3 regions of the [Pantoea] beijingensis genome follow, and region 2 is predicted to be linked to each of the others. Evidence: riboswitches for the same ligand, from Rfam matches in the RefSeq annotation. Region 2 holds a riboswitch; each other region holds the start of a gene.
The links. Region 2 has a riboswitch for thiamine pyrophosphate ahead of thiM (hydroxyethylthiazole kinase). Riboswitches for the same ligand answer to the same signal wherever they lie in the genome.

Region 1: another riboswitch for thiamine pyrophosphate. It lies ahead of tenA (thiaminase II); the one in region 2 lies ahead of thiM (hydroxyethylthiazole kinase).
Region 3: another riboswitch for thiamine pyrophosphate. It lies ahead of thiC (phosphomethylpyrimidine synthase ThiC); the one in region 2 lies ahead of thiM (hydroxyethylthiazole kinase).

The regions. Positions count from the first base shown of each region.
Region 1 covers NZ_CP071409.1:1,654,107-1,664,464, forward strand. The annotation lists gene J1C60_RS07345 (SDR family oxidoreductase) at 1-86, shown strand, start outside; gene J1C60_RS07350 (ABC transporter substrate-binding protein) at 196-1,137, opposite strand; gene J1C60_RS07355 (ABC transporter permease) at 1,163-1,933, opposite strand; gene J1C60_RS07360 (ABC transporter ATP-binding protein) at 1,930-2,679, opposite strand; gene tenA (thiaminase II) at 2,682-3,389, opposite strand; TPP riboswitch at 3,451-3,553, opposite strand; gene J1C60_RS07370 (D-2-hydroxyacid dehydrogenase family protein) at 3,741-4,649, shown strand; gene J1C60_RS07375 (3-hydroxyacyl-CoA dehydrogenase family protein) at 4,818-5,699, shown strand; gene J1C60_RS07380 (gamma-glutamylcyclotransferase family protein) at 5,898-6,233, opposite strand; gene J1C60_RS07385 (ankyrin repeat domain-containing protein) at 6,373-7,572, opposite strand; gene J1C60_RS07390 (ankyrin repeat domain-containing protein) at 7,814-8,986, opposite strand; tRNA gene J1C60_RS07395 (tRNA-Asn) at 9,436-9,511, opposite strand; gene J1C60_RS07400 (Gfo/Idh/MocA family protein) at 9,821-10,358, shown strand, end outside.
Region 2 covers NZ_CP071409.1:1,495,063-1,505,420, forward strand. The annotation lists gene J1C60_RS06730 (3-phenylpropionate MFS transporter) at 1-143, shown strand, start outside; gene J1C60_RS06735 (SDR family oxidoreductase) at 177-920, shown strand; TPP riboswitch at 2,185-2,281, shown strand; gene thiM (hydroxyethylthiazole kinase) at 2,318-3,109, shown strand; gene thiD (bifunctional hydroxymethylpyrimidine kinase/phosphomethylpyrimidine kinase) at 3,106-3,906, shown strand; gene fbaB (class I fructose-bisphosphate aldolase) at 4,064-5,116, shown strand; gene J1C60_RS06755 (GntR family transcriptional regulator) at 5,382-6,068, opposite strand; gene J1C60_RS06760 (mannitol dehydrogenase family protein) at 6,175-7,638, opposite strand; partial or broken gene J1C60_RS18680 (MFS transporter) at 7,879-8,007, opposite strand; gene manD (D-mannonate dehydratase ManD) at 8,243-9,457, opposite strand; gene J1C60_RS06770 (MFS transporter) at 9,585-10,358, opposite strand, start outside.
Region 3 covers NZ_CP071409.1:3,777,438-3,787,795, forward strand. The annotation lists gene purH (bifunctional phosphoribosylaminoimidazolecarboxamide formyltransferase/IMP cyclohydrolase) at 1-1,395, shown strand, start outside; gene purD (phosphoribosylamine--glycine ligase) at 1,417-2,697, shown strand; gene J1C60_RS17095 (DUF1481 domain-containing protein) at 2,759-3,406, opposite strand; gene hupA (nucleoid-associated protein HU-alpha) at 3,568-3,840, opposite strand; gene J1C60_RS17105 (YjaG family protein) at 4,028-4,618, opposite strand; gene nfi (deoxyribonuclease V) at 4,684-5,352, opposite strand; gene hemE (uroporphyrinogen decarboxylase) at 5,355-6,422, opposite strand; gene nudC (NAD(+) diphosphatase) at 6,511-7,284, opposite strand; gene rsd (sigma D regulator) at 7,572-8,078, shown strand; TPP riboswitch at 8,156-8,256, shown strand; gene thiC (phosphomethylpyrimidine synthase ThiC) at 8,349-10,283, shown strand; gene thiE (thiamine phosphate synthase) at 10,280-10,358, shown strand, end outside.

The DNA of each region.
Region 1 (10,358 bases), 160 kb from region 2:
TGGTGCTGGACCGTCTGCGTGCAGAGATGTTACATCGGGTTGGCCTCGGCGATTTGCTCAAACCTCATGTCCGCAGTCAATCATAACTGTTGCAGCAACCCCCTATCTCTGTAGCAAAGCATAACGAAGGAAGAATTATCGTGACGACACGGAAAACCGCCCGATTTATTCTCGGGCGGAGTCATGAGTCGGTGGCTATTCAATACCGGGTTCTATCGCGTACATGTCTACCGGCGTTATCTTAGTGATCAACTTATTTTCGAAAAGAAATTGTTCATAAGCCTGATAACGTGCGCGATCCAGCCGCGCCGGGTCACGTGCAAATAGTGGCAGAGTTTTCATCCATGCCTGATGGTTTAGCGCGGTATTTAACTGCGGATATTTTCGGGCAAACTGTGTCCAGGACTCTTCAGGATGAGCGTGCAGGAAGTCACTGCCCTGTTTTAATGCGATGAGGAATTTGCGGATTTTAGGCTGATTTACCGCATCGCGGTTGGCGACAATAATTAGCTCGTCGTAAGCCGGAACGCCGTAATCCTCCACGTTTAATACTACCGGATCTTTCCCCTGCAGTTTCAGCTCTACTGCTTCAATATTGCGATAGCCCCCAATAACCGCATCCACCTGTCCTGCGAGTAGCGCGCTGGTTAATTGGAAATTAACGTTAATTAACTTGATATCATTGGCATTGAGCTGCTCATGTTGCAGCATGGTGGCCAGTATCGCATTTTCGATTCCGCTGACGGAATAACCGATTTTTTTCCCTTTTAGCCCCGCAGGAGAGGTAATCGTTTTATCCAGGGTGATAACGGTATTAAGGGGGGAATTGATTAATGTTCCGACGCGCATCAACGGCAGATTTTGGTCAGCAAAAAAGTGCAATTGCGGTTGATAGGTGATGGCGAGGTCGGCCTGCTTTGCTGCCACCAGTCGCGGCGGTAAAGCCGGATCGGAAGGGGGGACGATCTTCACGTCGAGCCCCTGGGCTTTGAACGCGCCGATCTGTTCGGCCACCATAATGGGGGCGTGATCGGGATTAATATACCAGTCGAGGATCAGCGTCAGTTTTTCTGCCGCGTTGGCGTGGGTCGCCAGTACGACGCTAAGCAGCAGGCCAAAGAAGGTTTTTTCTATCATTTTTCTTACTCTTATCGTTGAGAAGTTATGCATCGTTTTCCGGCGCCCAGACAATCAGACGCAGCAATAGGGCATCAACCGCTACCCATAGCAGGATGGTCATGACGACCAGAATAAACAGCGCGGCAAAGCAGATATCGGTCTGCATACGTGCGTTGGCGTTAAGCATGACGTAACCTAATCCTTCCGCCGAGCCGACCCATTCCCCAATGATGGCACCGATGGGGGCAACGGCGGCGGCCATACGCAGGCCGGAACCAAAGGCTGGCAGCGCCGCCATCAGCCGAACGTGCCGTAACTGTGCCCACGGTGACGCGCGCAGAGTACGAGCCAGATCGAGGTAGTCGTTGTTTACCCGGCGCAACCCATCAAAGAAGGCAGAGGCGACCGGAAAAAAAATGACCAGCACCGCCATGGCCACTTTGGCGCTCATCCCAAAACCGAACCACAGCACCAGTAGTGGAGCCAATGCAAATACCGGTATTGCCTGGCTGGTCAGTAGCAGCGGCATCAGCCAGCGTTGTAATCGTGGAGAGAAGATCATGCTCAGTGCCAGCAGCACGCCGAGCAGGACGCCGATCGTCAGACCGCTGACGATTTCGCTGGCGGTCACCAGCGAGTGATACGCAAGATAATCTCGCCCGTACCAGAGGGCCTTCGCGACCGCGATGGGCGAGGGCAGCAGAAAGGAGGGAATATTGCTCAGGGTGGCCAGCCACCACAATAGTAGTAGGCCGAAACATACCGTCAGACCACGGCGCAGGCGTGAAAGACGTCCTTCAGAAAGGGGTTTCATTCTGCTGCCCTCACCAGCTGTTGTAATAGTTCAGCCTGGCTCTTCAGCAAGTTAGCATCATCTGGTGCGCGCGGCGGTTGACCCGCGATGTGATGCGAAGCATCAATACCGGCAGGGTAACGAGAGAGTACCAGCAGGCGATGACTTAAACGGCAAGCCTCCATTGGGTCGTGGGTAATCAGTAATACGGTATGCTGCGCTAGCAGTTCGGCAGCCAGTGTCTGGATCATGGCGCGGGTAATTGCATCCAGTGCTGAAAAGGGCTCATCCATCAGGACAATCGGCTGACGTTCGTACAGGGTGCGGGCGATAGCGGCACGCTGTCGCATCCCCCCCGATAGTGTGCCGGGTAATGCGTTGCCATAGCCGCATAATCCCACGCGTTCAAGCAGGTGTCTGGCCCATTCCTTATTGGCCTTTTCACCACGTAAGCGTGCGCCGAGAGTAATGTTTTCGTCGATCGTCAGCCACGGATAGAGGAGATCTTTCTGCCCCATCCACGCGATGCGTCCGGCGATGGGAAGGCCATCACTGCCGATTACCGTTCCCGACGTTGGTTTTGACAGACCGGCAATAATTTTTAGCAGGCTGGTTTTTCCTGCCCCACTGGCACCAAGTAGCGCCACAATGCTACCGCTGTCGATATCCAGATTGAGCCCTTCAAAAAGGGTTTGCTGGCCAAAGCGCAGAGTGAGATCGCGAACCCTTATTCCTGGCGGAACAGTGCCACTGCTGAGGGTGGACATGTTCACAGTGGATACAACGCTGCAGTTTTTTCTGATGCGTTTAGTCCCATCTGCCAAAAGGCCGTTTCCAGCTGGGTCGCGGTGGTGAAAACTTGTGAAAGCTCACTAAAGCGCGCCTGTGCGCCGCGCTGCTGACCAACGTTTTCCAGCAAATCAAGTGAAGCCTTCACGCCAGCAAGATAGGTTTTATCACCGTAGTTTCGTATCCATGAAGCATAACGATGACCTTCTATGCGGGTGGACGTTTCGTTTAACAGGCGCAGACCAATTTCCGCATAGCCCGCAACGCAAGGCATTAAAGCAGCAAGCAGATCCAGCGCATCACCCGAGTGACCAATATCCAGTACATAGCGAGTGTAATTCATGGTTTCTGCAGCTTCGGGCTGCCGGGCCATTTCTGCCTCATTCAATCCCCAACGGGTGCAATAGTCGACGTGTAACGGCAGTTCAGAGACGATGGCATTGAGTGAGGCGGTGGCCATACGCATTTCAGGTAAGGTGCGTAATTTGCTGACCAGCAGTGCATAGGCGCGGGCAAAATGGATCAGGAACAGATAATCCTGCGTAAGATAATGGCGGAATGCAGACTCAGGGAGCGTGCCTGCACCGAGTGATTGCACAAAGGGATGGGTAACGTAATCCTGCCAGTGGCGTCCCGCCTGCTGGCGGAGTTGTCCGTAAAGACCGAGCTCAAACAGAGTCGTATACATGGGACCTCCTGAAAGTAAATGGAGATCCGGGTGCGCTGAGGTATGAACAGACAACGGCTGAGAGCCATTGCCAACCCGTCCCTTCGCTGGCATGACCCAGATCAGGTTCAAAGGGTTCGGCTTGCGCCATCTCAGCCCTTTACAGGACACCCCTCGGAGCAGACTTTTATACGATATTTATTTTTTGATTACAATGTTGATGGCCGCGGATATGTGATTGAATCGAGAGATGACAAATGGCCCTCTGAGGCCGATGTGGGGTTGATATGTTGAGGCAGCTGAAAAGGGGAGGATGCTGTGGCTACAATAAATTGTGTCATTTTGGATGATTATCAAAACGTCGCATCGCGAATGGCAGACTGGTCGCTATTGGCTGACCGCGTGACTGTTTCTTATTTACACGAGGCGATCCGCGACCGGACTACGTTGATCACGACGCTGTATGATGCCGATATTGTTGTCGCCATGCGTGAGCGCACCCCACTCGACAGTGCGCTGTTTGCGGCGTTGCCAAACCTGAAACTTATTATTACTTCTGGTATGAGAAATGCTGCTATAGATCTTGCGGCTGCAAAGCAGCGGGACATTGTGGTTTGCGGAACGGAAGGGGGGAGTGAGGCGCCGACAGAGTTAACGTGGGCGTTGATATTGGGGCTTGCCCGCCATCTGCACATTGAAAACCGCAATCTGGTACAAGGTGGGCCGTGGCAATCGACGCTGGGTACCACGCTTAATGGAAAAAAAATAGGGTTAATCGGGCTGGGCAAAATTGGTAAAAAAATGGCCATCCTTGCTCAGGCCTTTGGTATGTCAGTTTGTGCCTGGAGTCCTAATCTTACGCGGGCCCGCGCCAGTGAGGCTGGCGTCGAATTTTGTGCGACGAAAGACGCTTTGCTGACACGCTGCGATTTTGTCTCGCTTCATCTTATCTGCTCCGGCACGACTCAGGGTATTTTGCAGTATGCCGATCTGAAGAAAATGAAACAAAGCGCCTACTTAATCAATACCTCACGCGCGGCGCTGCTGGAAAAAGGTGCGCTCCTGATGGCGTTAAAAAATGGGGATATTGCCGGTGCTGGAATTGATGTATTTGAAGAAGAGCCGCTACCCGCTGATTCAGACTATCGTCAGGCGCCTAACCTACTGGCATTGCCGCATTTGGGCTATGTCAGTGACAGCAATTATCGTCAATACTTTCCGCAGACGGTGGAGAACATTCAATGCTGGCTGGCGGGTGAGCCTGTCAGAAGAATAAATTGATGATGCAGGGGAGAGGCTGCATTTTTTATCTGGAAACGGCAGAGATTTCACCTGTTCCCTGAATGATTTTGCGTATATACCCGGGATAATTTCGCTGCTAGCCAATAATGCTAGCGACGTGTCTGAAGGGTATCAATCAACTTTAATATAATACTCAGAGGGTTAAGTATGAGCGATTTACCTGCGGATAATTTTGGTGCTGCACCTGTTGCGATCGTGGGGGCAGGCACGTTGGGTCGGCGTATTGCGTTAATGATGTTTGCCCATGGCGTTCGGGTACGGCTTTATGACGCTCAACCTACCTCGGCGCAGGCGGCTTTAACATTCATTGAGCAACAGGCACCTGCATTGGCCGAGAGAACAGGGCATATCGCGGGGAAGATTGAAATTAGTACAGACCTTTCACAGGCCGTAGAAGGCGCCTGGCTGATCATTGAGGCTATTCCTGAAGATATTGAACTTAAGCGAGCGTTGTTTGGGGAGCTGGATCGGCTTGCGTCAAGCAGCGCTATTTTGGCGAGTAACTCTTCCTCATACCCTTCCAGCCAGATGATTGACCAGGTCAGCGCACAAGGCCGAAGCAGAGTGGTGAATACCCATTTTTATATGCCGCCAACGCAAAATGCGGTTGAAATTGCCAGTTGCGGGCATACCGAAGACGCAATTATCACGCGCCTCAACCATTTCTTCCCCCGCTGCGGATTTTATCCTTTTGTTGTACGTAAAGAGAGCGTCGGCTTTATTTTTAATCGTGTCTGGGCGGCGGTTAAACGTGAATGTCTTGAGGTGGTGGCGACTGGCGTATCAACGCCGGAAGATGTTGATGGTATTTATAAGGTGAGCCTTGGCGCGCAGTTTGGCCCCTTCGAGATGATGGACAGAATTGGTTTGGATGTGGTGTACAATATTGAAAAACACTATGCCGCCTTAAATCCCGAACTCTCGGCCCAACCTCTTAAGTTACTGAAGGAATATATTAATCAGGGGCATTTGGGGATGAAAACGGGGCAGGGGTTTTATCAGTATGATGATAAAGGCCAGCGGCGATAGCACCCATCGGTAAGGTTGTCCCTCACAGTTGAGTCTTATTGACAAGGCGCGCTCATAGCCCCGGGCATTCGCAATGTCGAGCTTTACAGGCCTTGGTGTTAATTGTTTCGGGGCCTGTTTAGCGAGCATCTAAACGATAAATTACAGTTTTAAATCGTGCAGGAAAACCTGCCGCTGGGCCGAAAATAGGGGGCACGGCTACGGTCCCGTTTGCGGTTGTAACTGATAGATCCATGCGGTGATCTGCTGGTTATTCAGCGTGGTTACACTCACCTCAACACGATCATAACCATCTTCAAACTCGTCTAACATGGGCCAGTGAGCCTCCAGGTTATCGGATAAAAATAAGTAACCATTTACTCGTGGTCCATTTTTATCCAGTACTATTCCTGGGAAGTCTGCGGCAGCTCCCCAGCCATATTCGTAAAATGTACCGGTCACATAACCTTGCAGCCACTCACCGCCGATGTTCTCAAGTATGTGTGCATTAGAGTGACCTAAGCGTAACGTACCGTAAACAAATAAAGACGCCATTTTCCCTCATCAGTTAACATAATGAATACACAATCAACAGGCGCTTAGCCGCTAATCCACGGAATGGGAGAGCGGCCGATACACACCATGACAATCAAACTATTCTGGCCATGCAACTTCAGTAACCCGTTAAACGGGGTTATTTCATCGTTTTTTTCATTTTCTCAACAAGCCCATATTTTGGAAGTAGTTTTTTAATTTCAGGGTCCGAGGCATAAGCGCGGGGACGATTTCCCTGAAAGCATTTAGCATGGATATCGATATCCGGGTGATTAACTAATGACTTAACGCCTGTTTCGAAACCAATGCGCGCACATGTATGCAGGGCCGTTTGCCCATGTTCGGTATCTTTTGCATTGACATTCAATTCTGGTTTTTTTAATAACAGTGAAAGTATCAGCGTTCCCTTTAACTCCATATTTAAGGGGATGTGACCGCCGCTACCGGTGGCGCGAGTTGCTAACTCAAGGTGATGAAGCATTGCGCCCAGAGGCTCCCTACCCGTAGGCTCATGTGGCATATTAACATCAAGCTTTTTATTTTTTAACAGTGCTGTTACCGTGTCAACTCCACCATCGGCAAGACCCATGCGATTAGAAAAAGATTCGTTTATGGCCTCATGGATTGGCGTACTGCCTGATTCATCTCTTATATTGGGGTTTATATTTGTCTCATTAATTAAAAACTTCTGCATATCAAGATTGTGTGAGCGAATTGATTTGGTTAATAAAGACGTGCCTTGATGTAATGCGTTAATATCTAATCCCAACTGAGGCATCGTTAACAAAGCACGCAGTGTGCCTATATTTCCGTGTTGAGCTGATGAGTGCAATAACTCGGCCGACTGCGACATGAAATTGGCCGGATCACCGTTAAAGCTTCGTTCGAAGAGTTTTAATGCTGTGTCGGCACTTATCGAAGGGGTCAGTTTGCACGCGTTACTGGCAATTAAAAGTGAAGGCGCGGTGGTTGTATTATCTAGTAACAATCCTATAATTTCATTCGCTTTTCTACTTTCAAGACTCGCAAGCCATACAACCGATTCCTTGCCATATAAGTTGTGGAACATATTGAGACCGGCATCAATAGCCCCACTCTGACTAGGCTCGGATTTTAGCATAAAAGCCAGTGCGTCCACGTCGTCACGCATTATGGCAGAAAGGAAATGCTTTTGTTGCTCGCCGGGTGGAAGTAAATGAAATGACTCCGACATATTCGCATGATTGCTCTTACTGGTTGAAGCGAAGTTAACCATGTCTCGTGAGTTTTTAATATGTCCTGCCACTTGCATGACTAGTTCATTTGGTAGCTGAGAAAACCCTGTTCCACGCGTTTGCATTATATTGTTCTCATCTTTAATTCTTATAGGTAAAGCCGTTTTAGTGACATGAAAATTCGATGAGTTCCGTTTTTTAAATTTTCAGATTATTCGTGATTACATTGTCTGCAAAATAATTCCTGATGGGCCGGCCCTAAACTGCCCATTCGCAGACAGAAGCATCCCTGAGATTCCGGCCGATGCATAACATGATAATCAGATTATACGGGTTATGAAATGTCAGTGAATCTTAAAATGCGGGTTATCTGATTGTTTGTTTTATTTTGTCAAAAAAACCATCTTTTGGCAGTAGTTTTTTAATTTCAGGATTCGAGGCGAAATCACGGGCGCGTTTTCCACTAAAATTTTTACTATTGATATTAATGTCAGGATGGGAGGCTAATAACCTAACGCCACTTTCAAAACCAGAGTCTGCACACCGATGCAGGGCCGTATTACCCGTCGCAGTATCTTTTTCATTGATGTTTAATCCGGGCGATTTTAACAGCAATGAGAGCGCCGATGTTAATTTTGACGTTTGATTAATGGAAATATCATTTCTACCTTTTCTTAGCATGATAAAATAATCAACAACCATTTTTAGCGGCGTTTGCCCTTGGTTATTTGAAATATTAGCATTAATTCTGTTACTGCTTAAGAGCGTTTTTATTGTATCAATGCTTACTCTATCAGAAACAGATTCTATCATTGCCGTATGGAGCGGCGTATTACCAGATGTGTCTTTTATATTTGGATCAATATTCGTCTCATTAACTAAAAATTTAAGCATGTTATGATTATTCGAATATAGTGATTTACTTAATAAAGACGTGCCATTTTGGATTGAGTTAGTATCTAATCCCAGTTGTGGCATCATTAATAAAGCACGCAGCGTTCCTGGATCTCTGGATTGAGCAGATAAGTGCATCATATCATTTGCCTGTGATTTAAAATTGGCAGGATCGGCGTTAAAACTTCGCTCAAAGAATTTTAACGCTGTCGAGGTACTCATTGGCGTGCCCAGCTTACACGCATTACTGGCAATTGAAACTGTAGGGGAGGTGTTTGTATTTTTTAGCAATAGTTTGATGAATTCATTTGCATTCTTACTTTGCAGGCTCGCCAGCCATATAACCGATTCCTTTCCATATAAGTTATGTACCGAATGGTGGCTGGCATCAATGGCACCACTCTGGTTAGGCTCGGCTTTTAGCATAAAAGCCACTGCATCCACATTGTCATTCATTATGGCAGAGAGTAAATGCTTTTGTTGCTCGCCAGGTGGAAGTAAATGAAATGACTGTAATGTATTAGCATAATTATTCTTACTGGTTGACGCGAAGCTCGTCATATCTCGTGAATCTTTAATATGCCCTGCCACATGCATGACCAACTCATTCGGTAGCTGAGAGTACCCTGTCCCACGTGTTTGCATTACATCGTCCTCACCGTTGATTGTGTTTTTAGCATCAAGCTATTTGAGTGACATGAGGATTCAGTTGGTTCCTTGCTGGCGTAAATTGTCGATCAACGTCTTACCAGATAATCAGAAAAGGTGAGGTCGTCGTTTCTGTAAAAGACCGAAAGATGGCTGATGGGGGAATGAAAAGGGGGCTGATAAAAAGGTGCCTGTTTGTGGTGTTAATCGACTCACCGGGAAAGCATTTCCCATGGCAAATGGGGCTATCAAGACGTTCGGCATGGAAGCAATAGGCCTCATGGCTGAAGGAGTACAGGCTAACAACCATGATTTGTTTCTGCTACTAATGCCTGACTTAACATGTATTGTCTCAGCTTCAGGTAACATAATGTGTTTGCCCTACAAAGAGAGAATTTTAATGCAAAAAGCCCGCTCAGGTTTCCCTGAGCGGGCTTCTCTAAATATGGCTCCTCTGACTGGACTCGAACCAGTGACATACGGATTAACAGTCCGCCGTTCTACCGACTGAACTACAGAGGAATCGTTTGAACGGGGCGCATAATAACGGTGGGCATAAAACTTGTCAAAGCCTCTTTTCATCAAAGATTACTGACTGATGAATAAACCAACAATCCGAGCCTTTTTAGCTTATGGCAAGTACCGACACTGTTTATTCAGCGATAAATGAGGGGATTACCCGGGCAGCAGAACTCGACACTGTCTCGCTATCAACAGCATTTGGAAAAAAATTGTTTTGAATAATGATCACGTTTATTTCATTTTTGCATTGTAATTGCCAAATATGAAATATACATTCCAAAAACACTCATCAACACGCGGAAAATGAGCATGAAAAAGGTAAAAGTTGGGCTGATTGGAACGGGTTATATTGGTCGCTGCCACGCAATTGCCTATGCGCAGGCTCCCACAGTGTTCGACCTGAAAGGCGAAATTGTGCGTGAAATGCTGGCTGAGGTGAACCCGGAATTAGCCGCTCGTCAGGCCAACGCCTTTGGTTTCCGCCGGTCTACTGGTAACTGGCGTGATTTGGTGAGCGATCCTGATATTGATGTTGTCGATATTTGCGCCCCTAACTTTCTGCACAAAGAGATAGCGCTGGAAGCGATACGTCACGGTAAGCATGTCTATTCTGAAAAGCCGCTGGCACTGAGTGTGGCGGATGCTGAGGAGATGACACACGCTGCACAGGAAGCGGGTGTTAAAACGCTGGTGGGCTTCAACTATATGAAAAATCCAACCAGCCAGTTGGCGCGCGAGATTATCGCGCGCGGTGAAATTGGCGATATCGTGCATTTTTATGGTACCCACAACGAAGATTATCTGGCAAACCCACAAACGCCGCGTGACTGGCACTGTCAACATGCGC
Region 2 (10,358 bases):
TGGGCGGTACGTTTTACGTCATGTCTGCTGTGTCGCTCTTGGGTACAGCCTTTTTGCTGCTGCTGAGATCGGCGCAGATGAATAAAATTTCACTCAGTAATCCCCCTCAGACCACGGAACAGGTGACACCTGGTACTGCTTGAAGCTTTTAACATTGACTAATAAGGAATAAAGGTATGACATTACAAAAAACGGATAAAAAAGTAGCGCTTGTTACCGGCGGTTCTGGCGGTATTGGCAGTGAGCTGGTGCGCCGCCTGGCAGCAACCGGGATATCTGTCGTATTTACCTATGCGACAGCAGAAAAGGAAGCCAGTAATGTTGTTGCCTCAATTAAAGCCAATGGAGGAGAGGCGAACGCCATTCATGCCGATATCAGCCAACTGGATGATATCGCCGCTCTGTTCCATTTTGTCCAGGATCAATATGGGCAGCTTGATTATGTTATTAATAACGCGGGCGTGATTGTGCCCGGCCCTATAGCGGGGGTTACCAATGAACTGTATGAAAAAGTGTTTGATGTCAATGTGCGTGGAGCCTTGTTCATACTGCAAGAGGCGGCAACCCTACTGCGTAATGGGGGGCGTATTATCAATATCTCATCAACAATGGTAGCCGCACCGATTGCTGGTTCCGCACTCTACGCTGCGAGCAAGGCAGCATTGGAGTTGTTTAGTCGAGTTTTGGCAAAGGAAGTAGGTGCCAGAGATATTACCGTTAATAGCTTAAGACTTGGTGCCACTATACCGGGAATGTTTGCTAAAGCCCCACCAGAGCGGCAAGCGGCTTTTGCCGCAGCATCGCCATTTAATCGTCTTGGAGCGCCACAGGATGTCGCAGATGTCGTGGCTTTCTTGTTGAGTGAGGGAGGGCGCTGGATCACCGGGCAGACTATTACCGTTGATGGTGGTGCGACCTGATATAAACCAGGCCCACATTATTAATCAGCGCAGCGGCTCTTTGCTGCTGTGCTGAGTTAGCTTAATCGCCTAAGACTGTTCCATCGATATTCTGTATTTTTTTAAAAGCAACACTTAAGATTTCGGTGCGGGTATAGTTTGAGTAAAAAGTGCTGCTGTAAATGAAGGCGATTATACTTTTTATTATCAGGGTAAAATTAATAATAAGTTAAGAATGCAAGTCAAAAAATGTAATTCTAGTGTTTAATCTGTTGTTGGATTATTAAATGATTTCTATTTAACTTTGTCTGTAAAAGAAATTGACAATCAAAGTTACGTTCTTGACGGCAATATGTAAGGGAATTCCAGTTTAGTTACAGGTGTTAGCAATTAAGCTTTCAAGCTTGATTGGTTAAATTATTTTAGGATGGGCAGCCCTCTTTTCATGGTTTTTATTTTTTCTCTTTCATCTGCGAATATTTGATGAATCTCATCACGAATCTTCCTTTTGTATTATCTATCGCCTGAATTATAGTTGTCGATTTTAATCTTTTTTGAACCTTGAGTGATCGGTCTCCAGCCTTCTCTCATTTTTTATCTGTTCGGCTATCTGAGTCATCGGATTACGTGCGCCTAAGTAATCTATCCCATAAAATGATGACATATCATACTCGTATTCATTGGCGTCTCTTTTAGTTGAGTTTGCTTTCCTCGGACTACTAATAATTATTTTTTATTTGGTTATATTTATAAAGATTACTTGATAATATTTTCCCGTTTTTCAATGCGCTTATTCTTCTAAAGGGAGTTGAATGTTTTTTTCTTCCCTATAGTCTGCATTGGTTAGCGATGGATCAAATTCAATTTCAATATTATAATCGGATGCATTAACTCTGTTCGCTACGTTAATGTCAAAATAAAATGCAGCCCAATCATTAGGCTCAAGGGTAACAACAACGTGCTGCTGTGATGCTCATTCAACCATTCGTGTTGTTTCTTTGGCGAGTAGTTTCGTTACACGCCATAAGAAAAAGTAGCTACTGTGGTCAAGGCTGCTGCAACTTCTGTCATTTGTTTCTCTCATTTATCAAAATTGGCTAATTAAGATAATCAACAGATTTTATCTCTGCATGATGGGGCGAGAATTGTTCGTTTTTCTGTCCTGCCATGGAGGTGCAAACTGAGGTACAAGGTGGGTGACAGCGTGAAGAAGCGTTAACCGGAAGGGCAGGCTTGCATCAACTAGCGACTTCCCCTAATCTGGCAAAAAGTAAAGAAATTCATTCTACATGACTCGGGGTGCCCTTCCTTGTGAAGGCTGAGAAAGACCCGTACCACCTGATCTGGATAATGCCAGCGTAGGGAAGTCAAATGCCTGGCCGCATTCGTCTTCCGATCGCCGGCCAGGAGTGTTTAGTATGCATCAGCCCCTTCCCGTTTCTGGCGCAATCGTCGCCGAATACCTCTCCCTATTTCGCCAACAAGCACCGTTGGTGCACTGTATGACCAATGATGTGGTGCAAAGCTTTACTGCGAATGTGCTGCTGGCACTTGGCGGTTCTCCTGCCATGGTGATCGAGGCTGAGGAGGCTGCACAGTTTAGTGCGATCGCCGATGGTTTGCTGATCAATGTAGGAACCTTAACCCGAAGCCGGGCCGATGCGATGTTAAGCGCAGTCGGTGCCGCTGTTAATGCCAATACGCCCTGGACGCTTGATCCGGTTGCGGTAGGCGGTTTGACATTCCGCAGTGAGTTTTGCCGGCGTTTGCTGGTGTCGAAGCCGGCAGCGATACGCGGCAACGCGTCGGAAATATTGGCTTTGTCGGGGAATGTACAGCATGGGCGCGGTGTAGACAGCCAGCATCAGGCTGAGGCAGCCATCGCCGCCGCCACACAGCTTGCCCGGCAGACCGGTGCGGTGGTGGTGGTCACCGGGGCTATCGACTATGTCACCGATGGTGAACAGTTGCTGCAGGTAATGGGCGGCTCACCGCTGATGACGCGTGTGGTCGGCACCGGTTGTGCGTTATCCGCTGTTGTTACGGGTTTTACGGCATTAGCGGGCGATCGCTTGTACGCAATTGCCAGTGCCTGCCGGGTAATGTCCTGTGCAGGCGAGCGAGCGACCGCGCGGAGCAGTGGGCCGGGGAGTTTTGCCCCGGCGTTTCTGGATGAATTATGGCAGTTGGATGCGGAGGTGTTGGCATGAAACGCATTAATGCACTCACCATCGCTGGTACCGATCCCAGCGGCGGCGCCGGTATCCAGGCGGATTTAAAGGCTTTTTCGGCACTCGGCGCTTATGGCACCAGTGTGATTACCGCGCTGGTGGCGCAGAACACGCACGGCGTACAGTCGGTTTACCGTATTGACCCTGAATTTGTTGCCGCACAGCTCGATTCCGTGCTCTCGGATGTTCGTATCGATAGCGCCAAAATAGGTATGCTGGCGGAGAGCGATATCGTTGAGGTCGTCGCGGAACGTTTACAACAGGCGGCACTGCCGTATGTGGTGTTGGATACCGTCATGCTGGCGAAAAGCGGTGATCCGCTTTTGTCTGAACGCGCCATCATCACCCTGCGCCAGCGCTTGTTACCGCAGGTATCGTTGATTACGCCAAATCTGCCTGAAGCCGCGGCTTTGTTGGAATGCGGTATTGCAAAAAATGAGCATGAGATGCGGGTACAGGGAAGGGCGCTGCTGGCAATGGGTTGCCAGGCGGTGCTGATGAAGGGAGGCCATCTTAGTGAGCAAGAGAGCCCGGACTGGTTGTTTACCGCCAGCGAGGAACGACGTTTTACCGCCCCCCGCGTATTGACGCGCCACACGCATGGTACCGGATGCACACTATCGTCGGCGCTGGCGGCATTGCGCCCGCGTCATCGTGACTGGGTACAGACAGTGCAAGAGGCGAAAAGTTGGTTGCAGGGTGCGTTACAACATGCTGATACATTGGAAGTCGGGAGCGGAATCGGACCGGTACATCATTTTTATCGTTGGTGGTAGCGTAACGTTAACGTTGCACTTTTTACTGCGGACGGGTCTGAAAAATGGAGTCAGCAATTTGCCTTTGCAGGGCGATCGGGTGCAGGCTAAGGGAGTCGGAACGTTTCGGCAATCGGGCTGAAGGGTTGTGACGCTTATTCACTTCTCAGGAGCTAGCATGACGGACATCGTACAGTTATTGGGCAAAGAAGCTGACCAACTTCTGCAACATCGCTGCATGACCATTCCCGCGGAAAGCCTCTATCTACCTGGCGCGGATTATGTCGACCGGGTGATGATTGATAACAATCGCTCCCCTGCGGTGCTACGCAATATGCAAACTCTCTACAACACCGGACGCCTGGCTGGAACGGGATACCTCTCTATCCTGCCCGTCGATCAGGGCGTCGAACATTCAGCGGGTGCCTCTTTTGCCGCAAATCCGCTTTACTTTGACCCAAAAAACATCGTTGAACTGGCGATTGAGGCCGGATGTAACTGCGTGGCATCGACCTATGGTGTACTGGCGTCGGTGTCGCGTCGTTACGCCCATCACATTCCTTTTATGGTTAAGTTGAACCACAATGAAACGCTAAGTTATCCGACGCAATATGATCAAACCCTATACGCCAGCGTGGAGCAGGCATTTAATCTGGGGGCGGTCGCCGTGGGGGCAACGATCTACTTTGGTTCCGAACAGTCGCGGCGCCAGATTGAGGAGATTTCCGTGGCGTTTGAACGTGCGCATGAATTAGGTCTGGTCACCGTACTCTGGGCGTATCTGCGCAACAACAGCTTTAAAAAAGACGGCACGGATTATCACTCCAGTGCCGACCTTACCGGACAAGCTAACCATCTTGCCGCGACCATCGGTGCCGATATTGTTAAGCAGAAAATGGCGGAAAATAACGGCGGTTACAACGCGGTGCAATTCGGCTATACCGATGAGCGCGTTTACAGCAAGCTGACCAGTGAAAACCCGATTGATTTGGTACGTTACCAGTTAGCTAATTGCTATATGGGACGTGCAGGGCTGATAAACTCCGGTGGTGCCGCCTCGGGTGAGACCGATATCGCCGAGTCTGTTCGTACCGCGGTGATTAATAAGCGCGCGGGCGGTATGGGGCTGATTTTGGGGCGTAAAGCGTTTAAAAAATCGATGAAAGAGGGCGTAGCGCTGATTAATTCTGTGCAGGATGTGTATCTTGCCAAAGAGGTGACTATTGCTTAGGGCCAACCCGGCAAACAGGGTATTTTGTGCATTGGCCGATGCGGGTTCTCTCCTGGATCCGCGCTAAGTGAACGACCACCCGTCTTTGTTATTCCTGAATGGGGTTTCGTTCATTTCCGGATGACCGTGCAGGGCCGGTTAGCGCTGGCCCTGCACCTGCGTCGTCGCCTTGATGCCGCCCGAATGATTTAGGGTATAAATGCTTTTCCTGAAACGGCAGGAGGTTGAGGTAACCAACCATCCGGCCCCTTAAACGCTGCAATGATTAAGGTTGTTCAAACCAGTCGCTATTCTGCTCGGCAATCGGCGTAATGGAGAAAATCATCTCCTGCAAATGCCGCCGCAGCGCCGTTTCGGCAGCATCGGCATCGTTATTGACCAGCGCACGATAAATTTTCTCATGCTGTTCAATCAAACTTTCCGGTGGAGAAACTTCGCTTAGCGTTAAAAAGCGCACACGGTCCATGGCGGCTTTGATGTTTTCAACCGTTTCCCATGCCAGCTCACACTGAATGCTTCTGGCTATCAGACGATGGAACTCATCATCCAGCAGTAGAAATGCATGACTGTCATGGCGGCCTGCTGCCATTTTTTGTAGCTGAAGATTGTGCTCAAGCTCCATTAGCGAGGCAGGGGTGGCTTCCCGTGCTGCGCGGCGCACAACGGCAACCTCTACCGCCTCGCGGATAAAGCGCCCATCAGCCACGCGTTGGGCGGAGATTTTGCGCACAAAGGTACCGCGTTGGGGCAGCACCTGCACCAGCCCGGACTCAGCCAGTTTGATAAAGGCTTCCCGAACCGGCTGGCGTGACACATTAAAACGCGTGGAAACCTCTTTTTCCGATAGTAACGCGCCGGGGTGAATGGCACAGGTGACAATATCCTGACGCAAAAAACGGTAAATCTGCTGATTTACAGGCTCGCTGGCGGTAATAATGTAGGGTATCGACATTCGGCAACATCCATTTTTACGGCTGACGAGACAGTCAACCTGGCCTAAAAACCTTCAGTCTAAACAGCCCGCTGCATCAGCGCCAGCGCTTTTCCAGCCTGTACAATCAGTACGTTGCGATAAGCTGTTTCACCGTCTCTTTTGCACCCAGTGTGCATAGCTGTTGATAAAAATGGATTACACGGGCAGTGAAAAGGGCATTGGCATTCAGGTCATGACCAAAAATAGCTTCAATTGACAGCAGTGCGCGAACGCGCGCGCTGCCTTCTTTGCTTTTCGCGACGCGTTGTGCCAGTTCATCCTTTAACGGATCGTTGATGACAATGGCCCCACCTTGCTCATCTCTACCGCTGACATAGCGTATCCAGCCTGCCACTCCCAGCGCTAACAGATCAAAGCGGCTGCCGCGCTGCACATGCCAGCGAATGCTGTCCAGCCAGCGCTGGGGCAATTTTTGGCTGCCGTCTGTGGCTATCTGATACGTGCGATGCTTAATTGCGCGGTTTTGATAGCGGGCAATCAACGAATCGGCGTAAGCGGTTAAATCCACCGTTGGGGTATGCAGTGTCGGGGCTTGTTCCGCCAGCATTAGCTGACGTGCAGCACGGCGGTAATGCGCATCATCCATGCAATCACTAATGTGCTGATAGCCGGCAAGGTAACCCAGATAAGCTAAAAAGGAGTGGCTGCCATTGAGCATTCGTAGCTTCATCTCTTCAAATGGCAGCACATCGGCCACCATTTCAGCACCGGCTTTTTCCCATTCAGGACGCCCGCTGACGAAGTTATCTTCAATTACCCACTGAAAAAAAGGCTCGCATACCACCGCAGCAGGATCGCGGGTGCCCAGTTTTTGCTCCAGCATCGCAAAAGTTTCTGGTGTCATAGCAGGCACGATGCGATCGACCATAGTCGAGGGAAAACTGAGATGTTGCTGAATATAGGTTGCCAGTCCTGCATCCTGCTGTTGCGCCAGTTGTACAATAACTTTGCGCGTGACGTGGCCGTTTTCCGGCATGTTATCGCACGACATGACGCTGAAAGGGGCAAGGCTACGTTTGCGGCGGCGGACGATTGCCGCCAGAATAACGCCCGGTAGTGAGATGGGTGTGTCAGGATGCGCTAAATCATGCTGAATGGCCGGATGCTCAAGATTAAGCTCGCCGGTTGCCGGAAGGTGACAATAGCCTTTTTCGGTGACGGTCATTGAGATAATAGCAATGTCTGGCTGGCTCATTGCCTCAATAACGGCATCGATCCCTGCGCTTTGCGCATGAATCGCGTCAGTTACGACGCCAATAACCCGTGTTGTTAAACGCTGATCAGCCATTTCAGTGACCGTATACAGCAAGGACTGTGCCTGTAGAACGTTAATCAGCTCCCCACTGTTGAGATTGACCTCACAGTAGCCCCAGTCACTGCCGTGTTCATTAGCCAGCTTGTCGCTGCAAACCGCCTGGTGCGCACGATGAAAAGCACCGAAGCCGATATGTAACATCCGGGTACGTAACGTGCTGCGGTCATAGCGTGGACGCAGCGCATCAAGCGGAAGGTTTTCGACGGATAACATAGGAAATCCTTGTAGCAAAGGGCGCGTAATGCCGACCATATTACAACTGTCTGATGTATGGGCCCGGCCTGATGAGGGTCGGATATTATGCCCGCTACTGTGCAGTTTGGCGTATGGCGGCGAACAGGTGTGCTGGCTTCAGACCGAAACCCGCGTATAACTGGATTTGGGGCTTTAATCAGGTACGGCACCAGCAGCGCACCTAACCCGGCAATCATACCGCCAGCACAGACGCGCTGTTACATTGCCCCGTATATTGCGCGATAAAATGGATACAGACAGTAACCCGGCGGCAGATGTGACCTTTTTTACCGTACCGGCCTGGGCCACACAAATCGCGGCTGCCAGCAATGAGACAGCCAGCACAATATTTTAGTTTTCCTGAACCTTAATCGCTTATCTGTAATCTGGCATTCTAACGGCAGGCTGATGAATCCTCAGGAATGCGATATGCATCGATGCCTGTCACAGATAAGACGGGAACTGAGATGATTTAACGTATCTCCGGGATAACCTTGCCGCCGTTGCCAGAATTACGGGCAAATGGGTGTGTCTCTGCCAACGCGACAGGAGAGCAATGACGACATTTTTCATCATTGTCTCCTTACCAGTTCCACAGCGTGCCATCTTCAAGACGGGCAACGGGCAGATAAGCAGGCTCATAGGGATATTTTGCCGCCAGCTTTTCATCAAATTCGATACCCAATCCGGGCTTGTCGCCCGGATGCATATAGCCATCGCCGAACGTCCAGTTGTGCTGAAATACTTCCAACATCTGCTCTGAATAGCCCATATATTCCTGTACACCGAAGTTTGGAACCCACAGATCAAAGTGCAGTGCGGCAGCCATGCAAACAGGCGAGAGATCGGAGGGGCCGTGCGAGCCGGTACGTACCTGGTACAGTGATGCAAAATCAGCGATGCGGCGCATACCGGTAATCCCACCCGCGTGCGTAATGGTCGTGCGAATATAGTCGATAAGCTGCTCTTCTATGAGCTGCTTACAATCCCAAATACTGTTAAACACTTCGCCAACGGCGATCGGGGTGACAGTATGCTGACGAATCAGGCGGAAGCTCTCCTGGTTTTCAGCGGGTGTCGGATCTTCCATCCAGAACAAACGATAATCTTCGATGCTCTTACCAAAGCGTGCCGCTTCAATCGGCGTCAGGCGGTGATGCATGTCGTGCAACAGGTGTTCATTAAAGCCGAATTTATTACGAATGGCATCAAACAGCGTTGGTGTGAAATCAAGGTACTTTTCCGTTGACCACAGTTGCTCTTCCGGCCAGTGACCTTTCGTTGCTGGCTCGTAAGCCTGACCTTTACCCTTTGCCATACCATAGGTGGTTTTCATGCCCGGAACGCCGCATTGTGCCCGAATGGCTTTAAAACCCAATTCTTTATGTTTGGCGTAATCATCAATAACTTCATCAACGGTATGGCCCGTGGTATGGCAATAAACCATAACGCCCGTACGTGAAGCGCCGCCCAGGAGCTGGTAAAGCGGCATATTGGCGGCTTTACCTTTAATATCCCAAAGCGCCATATCGACAGCGGAAATGGCCGACATGGTGACCGGCCCCCGACGCCAATAAGCACCTTTATAAAAGAATTGCCAGATATCTTCGATCTGATGGGCGTTCCGACCAATCAGCTGCGGGCAGACATGATCTTTCAGGTAAGACGCAACGGGTAACTCGCGGCCATTAAGCGTGGCGTCTCCGATGCCGGTCAAGCCATCTTCGGTGGTGATTTTAACGGTCACAAAGTTCCTGCCAGGGCAGGTAACAAAGACTTCAGCGTTAATAATTTTCATTGTTTGGCCTTTTAGCTACGAGCGATGCAGAGAAAACTACGTGTATTAATACTACCATACAAGTTGTATTTGCTATTTGTCCGATCGCGGTCACAAATGCATTCGGGGAATTTTCACACTGCGTAACTCAATGTTTTTGCCACTGTTGGTATTCGCTGCGCCGCTTTAACGGCGCCGTTTCCGGCAGCAGGGCAAGGCCAATAATTGATAGTACACCCAGCACCACAACATAGATGGCCAGGCCATAGTAGTGACCACCGGTCATCTGTAATATTTTGACGGCAATCAGGCCCAGTACGCCGCTACCGATCAGCGAACCGATTTGCCAGATTAAAGCAATGCCGCTACAGCGAATATGCGTGGGAAACAGTTCGGGGAACCAGGAAGCCTGTGGCGCATAGCACATGCTATGACCCAAAGTCAGTACAACGATCATTGCGAGTTGCGTCAGCCAAAAACTGTTTTGTTCCAGTGCCATAAAAAAGGGAACAATGGTCAGTGTAAGCAGTACGGCACCCATGATATAGACGGGTTTGCGGCCGATACGGTCGGAAAGATGTCCCATTATTGGAATGGCAATAATTTCCAGGATCACGGCGACGATCATGGCTTCCATCAGCAAGGTTGCATCAAGATTATTCGCTTTGCCCCAGGCAAGAATGATGACGGTAAACATGGCAAAGGCACAGGCTTCAATCAGTTTAGCAGCCACCCCCTTCAACACGATCCCCGGGTAGTCACGTATCACTTCCATTACCGGGCGTGACTCTGCCGCTTTGGTTTCACGTATTTGTGCAAAAACCGGCGATTCATCAATGCGCAAGCGAATAAACAGTCCCACGATGACCAGCAGCGCACTCAGGAGGAAGGGGATCCGCCAGCCCCAATCCATCATTTGCTC
Region 3 (10,358 bases), 1.8 Mb from region 2:
GGCCGCGTAAAAACACTACATCCGAAAGTGCATGGCGGTATTTTAGGGCGGCGCGGCCAGGATGACGCCATTATGGCAGAACACAGCATCTCTCCGATTGATATGGTCGTCGTTAACCTCTATCCCTTTGCCCAGACGGTCGCCCGCGAAGGATGCTCTTTAGAGGACGCGGTTGAAAATATTGATATCGGCGGCCCAACGATGGTCCGTTCTGCGGCAAAGAACCATAAAGACGTTGCGATTGTTGTAAAAAGTAATGATTACCACGCCATCATTAACGAGATGGATACACACGCCAACGGACTGACGCTTGAGACGCGTTTTGATCTGGCGATCAAGGCGTTCGAGCATACTGCCGCCTATGACAGTATGATTGCTAACTACTTCGGTAGTCTGGTTCCCGCTTATCATGGCGAAACCAATCAACCAGCCGGACGCTTCCCACGTACGCTGAATCTCAACTTTATTAAGAAGCAGGATATGCGCTACGGTGAAAATAGCCATCAGGATGCTGCCTTCTATATAGAAGAGAATCCAGGAGAAGCCTCTGTAGCAACTGCACAGCAAGTCCAGGGTAAGGCACTCTCTTACAATAATATCGCCGATACCGATGCCGCTCTCGAGTGCGTTAAAGAGTTTGACGAACCCGCCTGCGTTATCGTAAAGCATGCTAACCCCTGCGGCGTTGCCGTTGGCGAGAGTCTGCTTGATGCTTACGATCGCGCCTATAAAACCGATCCAACCTCTTCCTTTGGCGGCATTATTGCCTTTAACCGCGAACTGGACGAAGCCACAGCGCAAGCCATTATCAGCCGTCAGTTTGTTGAGGTAATCATTGCGCCTTCTGCCAGCACAGCCGCGCTGAAAATCACCGCGACCAAACAAAATGTGCGTGTCTTGACCTGTGGGCAATGGCAGCAACGTCAGTCAGGTCTGGATTTCAAACGTGTTAACGGTGGTCTGTTGGTTCAAGACCGTGATTTAGGTATGGTCACTGCCGGACAGCTGCGCGTGGTCAGTCAGCGTCAACCTACAGAGCAAGAATTACGTGATGCGCTATTCTGCTGGAAAGTGGCGAAGTTTGTTAAGTCTAATGCCATTGTCTACGCACGTGACAATATGACCGTGGGTATTGGCGCTGGCCAAATGAGCCGCGTCTACTCAGCCAAAATCGCCGGCATTAAAGCGGCAGACGAAGGACTGGCAGTCGAAGGCTGTGCGATGGCCTCCGATGCGTTCTTCCCGTTCCGTGACGGTATTGATGCCGCCGCCGCCGTGGGTGTGAGCTGTGTTATCCAGCCAGGCGGATCCATTCGTGACGATGAAGTTATCGCCGCGGCTGATGAGCATGGTATCGCTATGATCTTTACCGACATGCGTCATTTCCGCCATTAATTATCCTACGGAGACTTCCTGATGAAAATTTTAGTTATCGGTAATGGCGGGCGCGAGCATGCGCTGGCCTGGAAAGCCTCGCTGTCGCCTCTGGCAGATACCGTGTTTGTGGCACCGGGCAATGCCGGCACGGCTCTGGAGCCCGCGCTGCAAAACGTGGCGATTAGCGCCACTGACATTCCAGCACTGCTGGACTTCGCACTGAATGAGAAAATCGATCTGACGATTGTTGGGCCGGAAGCGCCACTGGTCATTGGCGTCGTCGATACCTTCCGTGCTGCCGGCCTGAAGATTTTTGGCCCGACACAAGCTGCCGCACAGCTTGAAGGTTCGAAAGCCTTTACCAAAGATTTCCTCGCACGTCATCACATCCCGACAGCGGAATATCAAAATTTTACCGAGGTTGAGCCTGCACTGGCTTGGGTTCGTGCAAAAGGTGCGCCCATCGTCATCAAAGCCGATGGGCTGGCCGCGGGTAAAGGCGTGATCGTTGCCATGACACTGCAGGAAGCAGAAGACGCCATTCAGGATATGCTGGCAGGTAATGCCTTTGGTGACGCCGGCCACCGTATCGTGATAGAAGAATTCCTCGACGGGGAGGAAGCCAGTTTTATCGTGATGGTCGACGGTGAAAATGTATTGCCTATGGCCACCAGCCAGGACCATAAACGCGTAGGTGACGGCGATACCGGCCCTAATACGGGCGGAATGGGTGCTTATTCGCCTGCCCCCGTTGTCACCGATGAAATTCATCAGCGCGTGATGGATGAGGTGATCTGGCCGACCGTACGCGGTATGGCCGCGGAAGGGAATGTCTATACCGGCTTCCTGTATGCAGGCTTGATGATCGATAGTAACAATCAGCCCAAAGTGATTGAGTTCAACTGCCGCTTTGGCGATCCCGAAACGCAACCGATCATGCTGCGACTCCAGTCCGATCTGGTGGAACTTTGTCTGGCTGGCTGCGAAGGTAAGCTGGACCAAAAAGTGTCAAAATGGGATCCCCGCCCTTCTCTTGGCGTCGTGCTGGCTGCGGGCGGCTATCCGGGCGATTACAACACCGGCGATACCATACACGGTCTGCCGCTTGAAGAAGTGCCTGACGGGAAAGTTTTTCACGCGGGTACTAAAATGCAAGATGACCTTGTGGTAACAAATGGGGGCCGCGTGCTGTGCGTTACCGCGCTTGGCGAGGATGTCGCCGCCGCACAAAAACACGCCTATGCGCTTATGCAGCCTATCTCCTGGAAAGGCAGTTTCTGCCGCCGCGATATTGGCTACCGCGCGATTAATCGCAAGTAATATGATCGGGGCAGAATCTGTTCTGCCCTGAACTCTTCCCGCCGTTGAGCATCACTGCCGACTAAAAGTCAGCTTCTTTGGGTTCCCACTTACAGTAATCCTCATCCGCAACCAGCAATAGCTGAGTACCTTCTGGTGCGTCCAGCCAGGCAATACTTAGTGTCTGACGCGATGCTGACTGCCGCTGCAGGATATGCTGTCTGTCACTGTTTTCAAAACGCGGTTTGACCACGGTTCCCTGGCAGGTTTTTACTGTGCCATCGGATAACCAGTGTCCCTGTTTTAGCATTACTCGACCTGAAGCCAGCGTATCACTCACTTTCAACATACGTTGGGCATCGAATTTATATAGATCAACGGCATCATTTGAAACCGCTTCCCGGCGCCCCGCAAGCTGGCGCTGCATAAAGCTCAGGCTACCGTCATGGTCGAAACGCAATGTAACATCGTCAGGTTTGCCGCCTCGGATATGCCGCTCAACCGCAACCAGTTTGCCATTCTGCCAGTTGTAATCGGTTATTTCGGTGGCATCACCATTAAATGGGCTAAAGACCGTCATCAGATGTGCAACCTGTTGCTGGTTCTCTTTGCGCCATATGCGAACAGCGCCACGATCGGCAAGATAGCCACTCGCAGTGAAATCAGGCAAAGGAGAGTGGGAGCTGCAGCCCACAAGAATCACAGCAAAAACGAGGAGCACGTATTTCATAAATCCTCGCACAGAGGTTTAGCCGCTATAAGCGCTGATATGAAGGCCTAAAAATATGGACATATGCATACCACCTGTACATCGCTGCACATGCCTCTGCAACAGATCAAAACAAGAGGGGCGAATATCGCCCCCCTGTTCAAACCTTCACCGTAACGCTATTACTTGACAGCGTCTTTCAGTGCCTTACCAGATACAAATGCCGGTACGTTCGCAGCAGCAATTTTGATCTCTTTGCCTGTCTGCGGGTTGCGGCCAGTACGCTCAGCACGGTGGTTAACTTTAAAAGTACCAAAACCAACCAGTTGTACAGCATCACCTTCTTTAAGAGACTCAGTAATCGCAGCCAGGGTAGATTCCAGAGCAGCTTTAGCCTGGGTCTTAGACAGGTCTGCTTTGTCCGCAATTACATCAATCAGTTGAGTCTTGTTCATAAGTTATCCTTACAGTGTATTTATCGCTTGCTAAGCATCAAGTGCGAGGGAAAAGCCGTATTCGGCACTCTTCAGCCAGCACGCACCGATAGCCACATTTTTTAGCCCCCCAAATGTAGACCAGAGAGGGGGCGGATGTGAAGCCTTTAGGCATGACAAATCAGGCGTTAAGTCACGTTTTATCGCCTCATTGCTCAAATTTCATACCGATGTTACTGATTCCTGACTCTCGCAGGTCAGATCGCAACCCTTTGATCAGGTCCAGGTCACGCTCTTCACAGGCTGCCAGCAGGCGGAAAATTTCCCACTGGATATCCCATTCCTCCTCCACCGCAGGGTTCTCTTTAAGCTCTTCATCGGTCATTTCACGACCGGCCTGAGTCATTTCAAGAATCGCCACGGTAGTAATCGAGGTTTCGCTTACTTCAATGGCCTGGGCGAGCGTTTCACCGCTTAACAACGCATGCAGTAGATCGCTTAGCGCGACACAGGCATCGATGGCAGGATGAACACCATAAACGTCGTAATCCTCAGAAACAGGAATGATCTCTTCAAGTTTCTCCAACTGGCTATCAAAATTTATTTTGGCTTCTTTTACTACCAGCGTTTCCCAAACAAGGTCGAGGATGCGGCGGTAAATCTGGGGCTCGGCAAAACCGGTTTGCTGGCAAAATGCCCAGTAATTAGGGTACATACGCTCGCACAGACAAGCCATGAAGGTCAGATGCTGCCAGCTTTCTAGTTTTTCCAGCCGCAGGTGAATCGGATTACGTAACATGTTGGGATCTCATAGGCAATAACGCACGGCGTGCAGTGTACCCGAAAAGTGCACAGCGAACATCGTTAACCCTGCTGCTGCCAACGCACAAAGGCGCTGCGCTGCGAAGCCACGGCATCCGCCCAGCGTGTAGGTTCTGGCAGACGATAGCCCGCCATGCATTTTTCTACCCACTGCAGCGCGCTGTCCATGCCGACACGGTGTCCGGTAGAGATAAATAGCGGGTTGCAACGCTTCTTACTGCGCCATACCCAACCGATGGCCTCGCCTTTATCCAGCAGCGGTTGGCGGGCGCCGACCTCATCACTCAAGGGCTCAAACTTGCCACACAGACGACGCTTAGCCACGCCGATCGTGGGCACATTAACTAACAGCCCAAAATGGCTGGCAACACCAAGACGGCGCGGATGAGAGATACCATGCCCATCGACAAACAGTAAATCCGGGCGATGTTCTAACATCTGCCATGCCGCTATCAGCGCCGGATATTCACGAAACGAGAGAAAACCGGGGATATAAGGCAAGGTGGTGGCAATGCGCGCCACCTTGTATTCAACCAGCTTCAGTGAAGGATATTCAAGGATCACCAGCGCTGCGCGCGTCACCTCTCCCTGTTGTTCAAACCCGACATCCGCCCCGGCAATCAGACGCGGAGGAAAAATATCGAAATCATCGTGCCGAACCACTTCGGTTGCGCGTGCGATTTGCTCAGCACGCAGCGCCTGCATATCCATGACTACTCCTGATGATATTGACGTGACAGTTTATGCACCGCCTCGACAAACACGCCTGCATGTTCCGGTGACACATCCTGGTGAATACCGTGGCCCAGATTAAAGACATGCCCTTCACCCTGGCCAAACCCTGACAATATAGACGCCACTTCCTGTTCAATGCGCTCAGGAGAGGCATACAGCATAGAAGGATCCATATTGCCCTGGATCGCAACTTTATCGCCCACACGGCGACGAGCTTCAGCAATATCCATCGTCCAGTCGAGGCCAAGCGCATCACAACCTGTTTCCGCCATCGCTTCCAGCCACTGACCGCCGCCTTTGGTGAATAAGGTTACCGGTACGCGTCGACCGTCATTTTCATGCAGTAGCCCATCAACAATTTTATGCATGTAATACAATGAAAAATCGAGATAATCCCGCCCTGTCAGCACGCCGCCCCAGGTATCAAATATCATGACTGACTGCGCGCCGGCGCGAATCTGTGCATTAAGGTAAAGCGTGACGCTGTCCGCCAGTTTATCCAGCATCAGATGCAGGATTTCAGGCTCGGCGTACATCATTTTTTTAATCTTCGTAAAAGCTTTACTGCTACCGCCTTCCACCATGTAAGTCGCCAGCGTCCACGGACTGCCCGAAAAGCCGATAAGCGGCACAGCGCCGTTAAGGTTCTTACGAATGGTACGCACCGCATTCATCACATAACCTAATTCCTGTTCGGGATCGGGAATCGGAAGCTTTTCAACATCGGCACGGCAGGTAACTGGAGAGGAAAAACGTGGCCCTTCTCCCGCCTCAAACCACAGGCCGAGCCCCATTGCATCGGGGATCGTCAGGATATCCGAGAACAGGATTGCCGCATCAAGCGGATAGCGACGCAACGGCTGTAGCGTCACTTCACAGGCCAGTTCCGCATTTTTGCACAGCGACATAAAGTCACCAGCCTCCGCACGTGTCGCTTTATACTCTGGCAAATAACGCCCTGCCTGTCGCATCATCCATACCGGCGTCACATCAACCGGCTGGCGTAATAAAGCGCGTAAATAACGATCGTTCTTCAATTCGCTCATGATAAAACTCTCTAAAACACAGGCACGTAGTGTATACCCAAACCAGATTAGGGTGCAGTAAGGCCGCAATATCTATATGCAGCCACTCTCACTCTGCTTCAGCACGACATAACGCGACCGTGTCCTCAATTAAGCGGCGCGCTACCGTCCCCGCCGGTGGTAGCTGAGGTAAATTATCGTACCGGTACCAGCCAGCATCAATAAGCTCTTTCTCATCATGCTTCAGCTCACCTTCGTCATACTCGGCCATAAATGCCATCATTAATGAGTGCGGGAAAGGCCAGGGTTGCGAAGTCACATAGCGAACATTTTTAACTTTGATATTGCTCTCTTCCATCACTTCGCGTGCTACCGTCTGCTCAAGCGTTTCACCGACTTCGACAAATCCTGCCAGTACCGTATGGATCCCGTTACGGTGACGCTGATGCTGGGCCAGCAAAATTTCATCACCGCGCCGGATAGCCACAATGATACAAGGTGCTATTTGCGGATAATAACGCTGATGGCAATGACCACACAGACAGGCATTTTCGCTTTTACTCAAGTGCATTTCATGGCCACAGTAGCCGCACCAGCGATGGGAGCGATAGAATTCAGCCAGCTGTACACCTCGCCCAACCAGTTGAAAAAGTCCGGCATCTCGATCGATGATCTGCCTCACCGATCCCATATTTTCTTCGCGATTTTCACGGATCAACCAAACGGTTTCACCCTGCCAACTGCCAATCACCGATCCACGGGCCCCTGCAAGGCCGAATGCTTCAGCCGGGCCATGTGGTAACTCTCCCTGCGGTAACCAAAGTTTTTGTTCATGGCTGACAACCCACCAGCCAGCGTCTATGCTTGAAATCTCACGTTCCATAAAAAGGGTCATCCTTTGCTTCAGCAGGTAATTTGTAGTACTGATAGTTGGTGTTATATACCCTGAATAGTTCAAGCTACGAGCAACGGCAAGCTCGGGAGCCATCGGGATGACTGAACGCAGTCAACAAGCCTGCAACCTGAAGTACGACGGGTATAAAAATTGATATGTCGTGTTTAAAACTATATACCCAAAATAATTGGCATTGCATCAAAGTAACATGAGTACGTATCCCACATTGATGTAATGCCAGATATGAAGGGAATATCTCTCATAGGGAGTTGATCATGCTTAACCAGTTAGACACGTTAACCGAGCGCTTCGGAGGCAGTAATGAACTGGTCGATCTTTGGCTGAATGCGCGCCGACATTTGCTAGTTGCTTATTATGAGACGGTGGGGATTAAACCTCACAAGGATGCCCTCACAACGCTCGACGAAGAAGCGTTAGATCATTTTTGCCAGCGATTAGTCGATTACCTTTCGACCGGACATTTCAATATTTATGAGCGAATTATTGACGGACTAGAGGGAGATAGCCCATTAATCGCGGCATCACAGATTTATCCCGCGCTACAAGCTAATACTGAACGGATCATGGAGTACTACGATACCCATTTAGAAGCCGCTATCGACCATGATAACTGCCTGGAATTCCAGCAGGCGCTCTCTGGCGTGGGCGAAGCGTTGGAAGCACGCTTTACGCTGGAGGATAAGCTGATTCAACTGGCTTTCGTTCACCATCTTTCTCCATTATCCGTTGCAAATGAGTCTGCATTGGCACGGCCTGCGTAAGCATTATTCGCTGCCCGCCGCTTGTAGTTTCATTAGCCCCCCTTTATGCTGAAGTTGTAGCGACAGCGTTGCTGTGCGCTTTCTTGTCGGAGTGCCCCTCGGGGCTGAGACCGTTTATTCGGGATCCGCGGAACCTGATCAGGTTAGTACCTGCGAAGGGAACAAGAGTAAAGATACACTAACGGCGCTCTGTTATTTTCGTCGCACTGTTTGTTACTCCCTCCGAGCTCCAGACAAGCCATTTTCCTTATCAATTTCAGGATATGAGCGATGTCTACTACTGTAAATAAACCCAACCGCCGTGAGCAGCGTGCACAGGCACAGCATTTCATTGATTCCCTGCAGGGGACGGCCTTTCCCCGATCTAAACGTATCTACCTTCAAGGTTCACAGGACGATATTCGCGTCCCCATGCGAGAGATCCAGCTCAGCCCCACATTAACAGGCGGGACGAAAGACCATCCGACGTTTGAGGATAACGAACCTGTGCCGGTATACGATACGTCCGGTCCGTATGGCGATCCCGACGCGGCAATCGATGTGCATACCGGTCTGGCACGGATACGAGCAAACTGGATTGAGCAGCGTGGCGATACGGAATCTATCGGACAACGCAGCTCACTCTACACGCAGCAGCGTCTGGCCGATGAAGAGCTTGATCACCTGCGTTTTGAGCATGTTCCACAGCCCAAACGCGCGCTTTCCGGACATTGCGTCACGCAGCTACACTACGCGCGCGCCGGTATCATTACACCTGAAATGGAGTTTATTGCCCTGCGTGAAAATATGGGGCGTGAACGCATTCGTAGTGAGGTGTTATTACAGCAGCATGCTGGCAATAGCTTTGGTGCCAGCTTACCCGAGAATATCACCCCGGAATTCGTTCGTCAGGAGGTCGCTGCCGGACGCGCCATCATTCCAGCCAATATCAATCATCCCGAATCCGAACCGATGATTATCGGTCGCAACTTTCTGGTAAAAGTTAACGCAAATATCGGCAATTCTGCGGTCACCTCATCGATTGAGGAAGAGGTCGAAAAACTGGTGTGGTCAACCCGCTGGGGCGCTGACACGGTCATGGATCTCTCTACCGGCCGCTACATCCATGAAACACGGGAATGGCTGTTGCGTAACAGCCCCGTTCCCATCGGCACCGTTCCCATCTATCAGGCGCTGGAGAAAGTGAATGGCGTGGCGGAAAACCTTAACTGGGAGATGTTTCGCGATACGCTGCTGGAACAGGCTGAGCAGGGCGTCGATTACTTTACTATTCACGCGGGGGTGTTACTGCGCTATGTGCCGATGACGGCAAAACGTCTGACCGGTATTGTCTCTCGCGGTGGCTCCATCATGGCGAAATGGTGCCTTTCGCACCACCAGGAAAACTTTCTCTATCAACATTTCCGTGAAATTTGTCAGATCTGCGCCGCCTATGATGTCTCACTTTCGCTGGGCGACGGGTTGCGTCCGGGCTCCATCCAGGACGCCAATGATGAAGCCCAGTTCGCTGAGTTACATACGCTGGGCGAATTAACCAAAATCGCCTGGGAGTATGACGTGCAAGTGATGATCGAAGGCCCAGGACACGTTCCCATGCAGATGATCCGCCGTAACATGACGGAACAGCTGGAACACTGCCATGAAGCCCCCTTTTATACGCTAGGGCCTTTAACAACAGATATCGCCCCGGGCTACGATCACTTTACCTCCGGAATCGGCGCAGCAATGATTGGCTGGTTTGGCTGTGCAATGCTCTGTTACGTCACGCCGAAGGAACACCTTGGCCTGCCGAATAAAGAAGATGTGAAACAAGGGTTGATCACCTACAAAATTGCTGCGCACGCTGCCGACCTGGCAAAAGGGCATCCCGGCGCACAAATTCGCGATAATGCTATGTCGAAAGCGCGCTTTGAATTCCGCTGGGAAGATCAATTTAACCTGGCACTTGATCCCCATACCGCACGTGCTTATCACGATGAAACCCTGCCGCAGGAGTCAGGCAAAGTCGCCCATTTCTGCTCGATGTGTGGCCCTAAATTTTGCTCGATGAAAATCACACAGGAAGTCCGTGAATACGCGGCAAAACAAGCTAACGAAGCACGCCCGATTGAAATTGGCATGGCACAAATGTCCGATGCGTTCCGCCAGCGTGGTGGAGAGCTTTACCATCAACCCGCCGAGCTGGCGCACAAGGATAATCTATGACAACACCTTTCCCGGCCACGGCTAAAAAGCTGGGGCTTTATCCGGTAGTGGATAGCGTTGAATGGATAGCCCGCC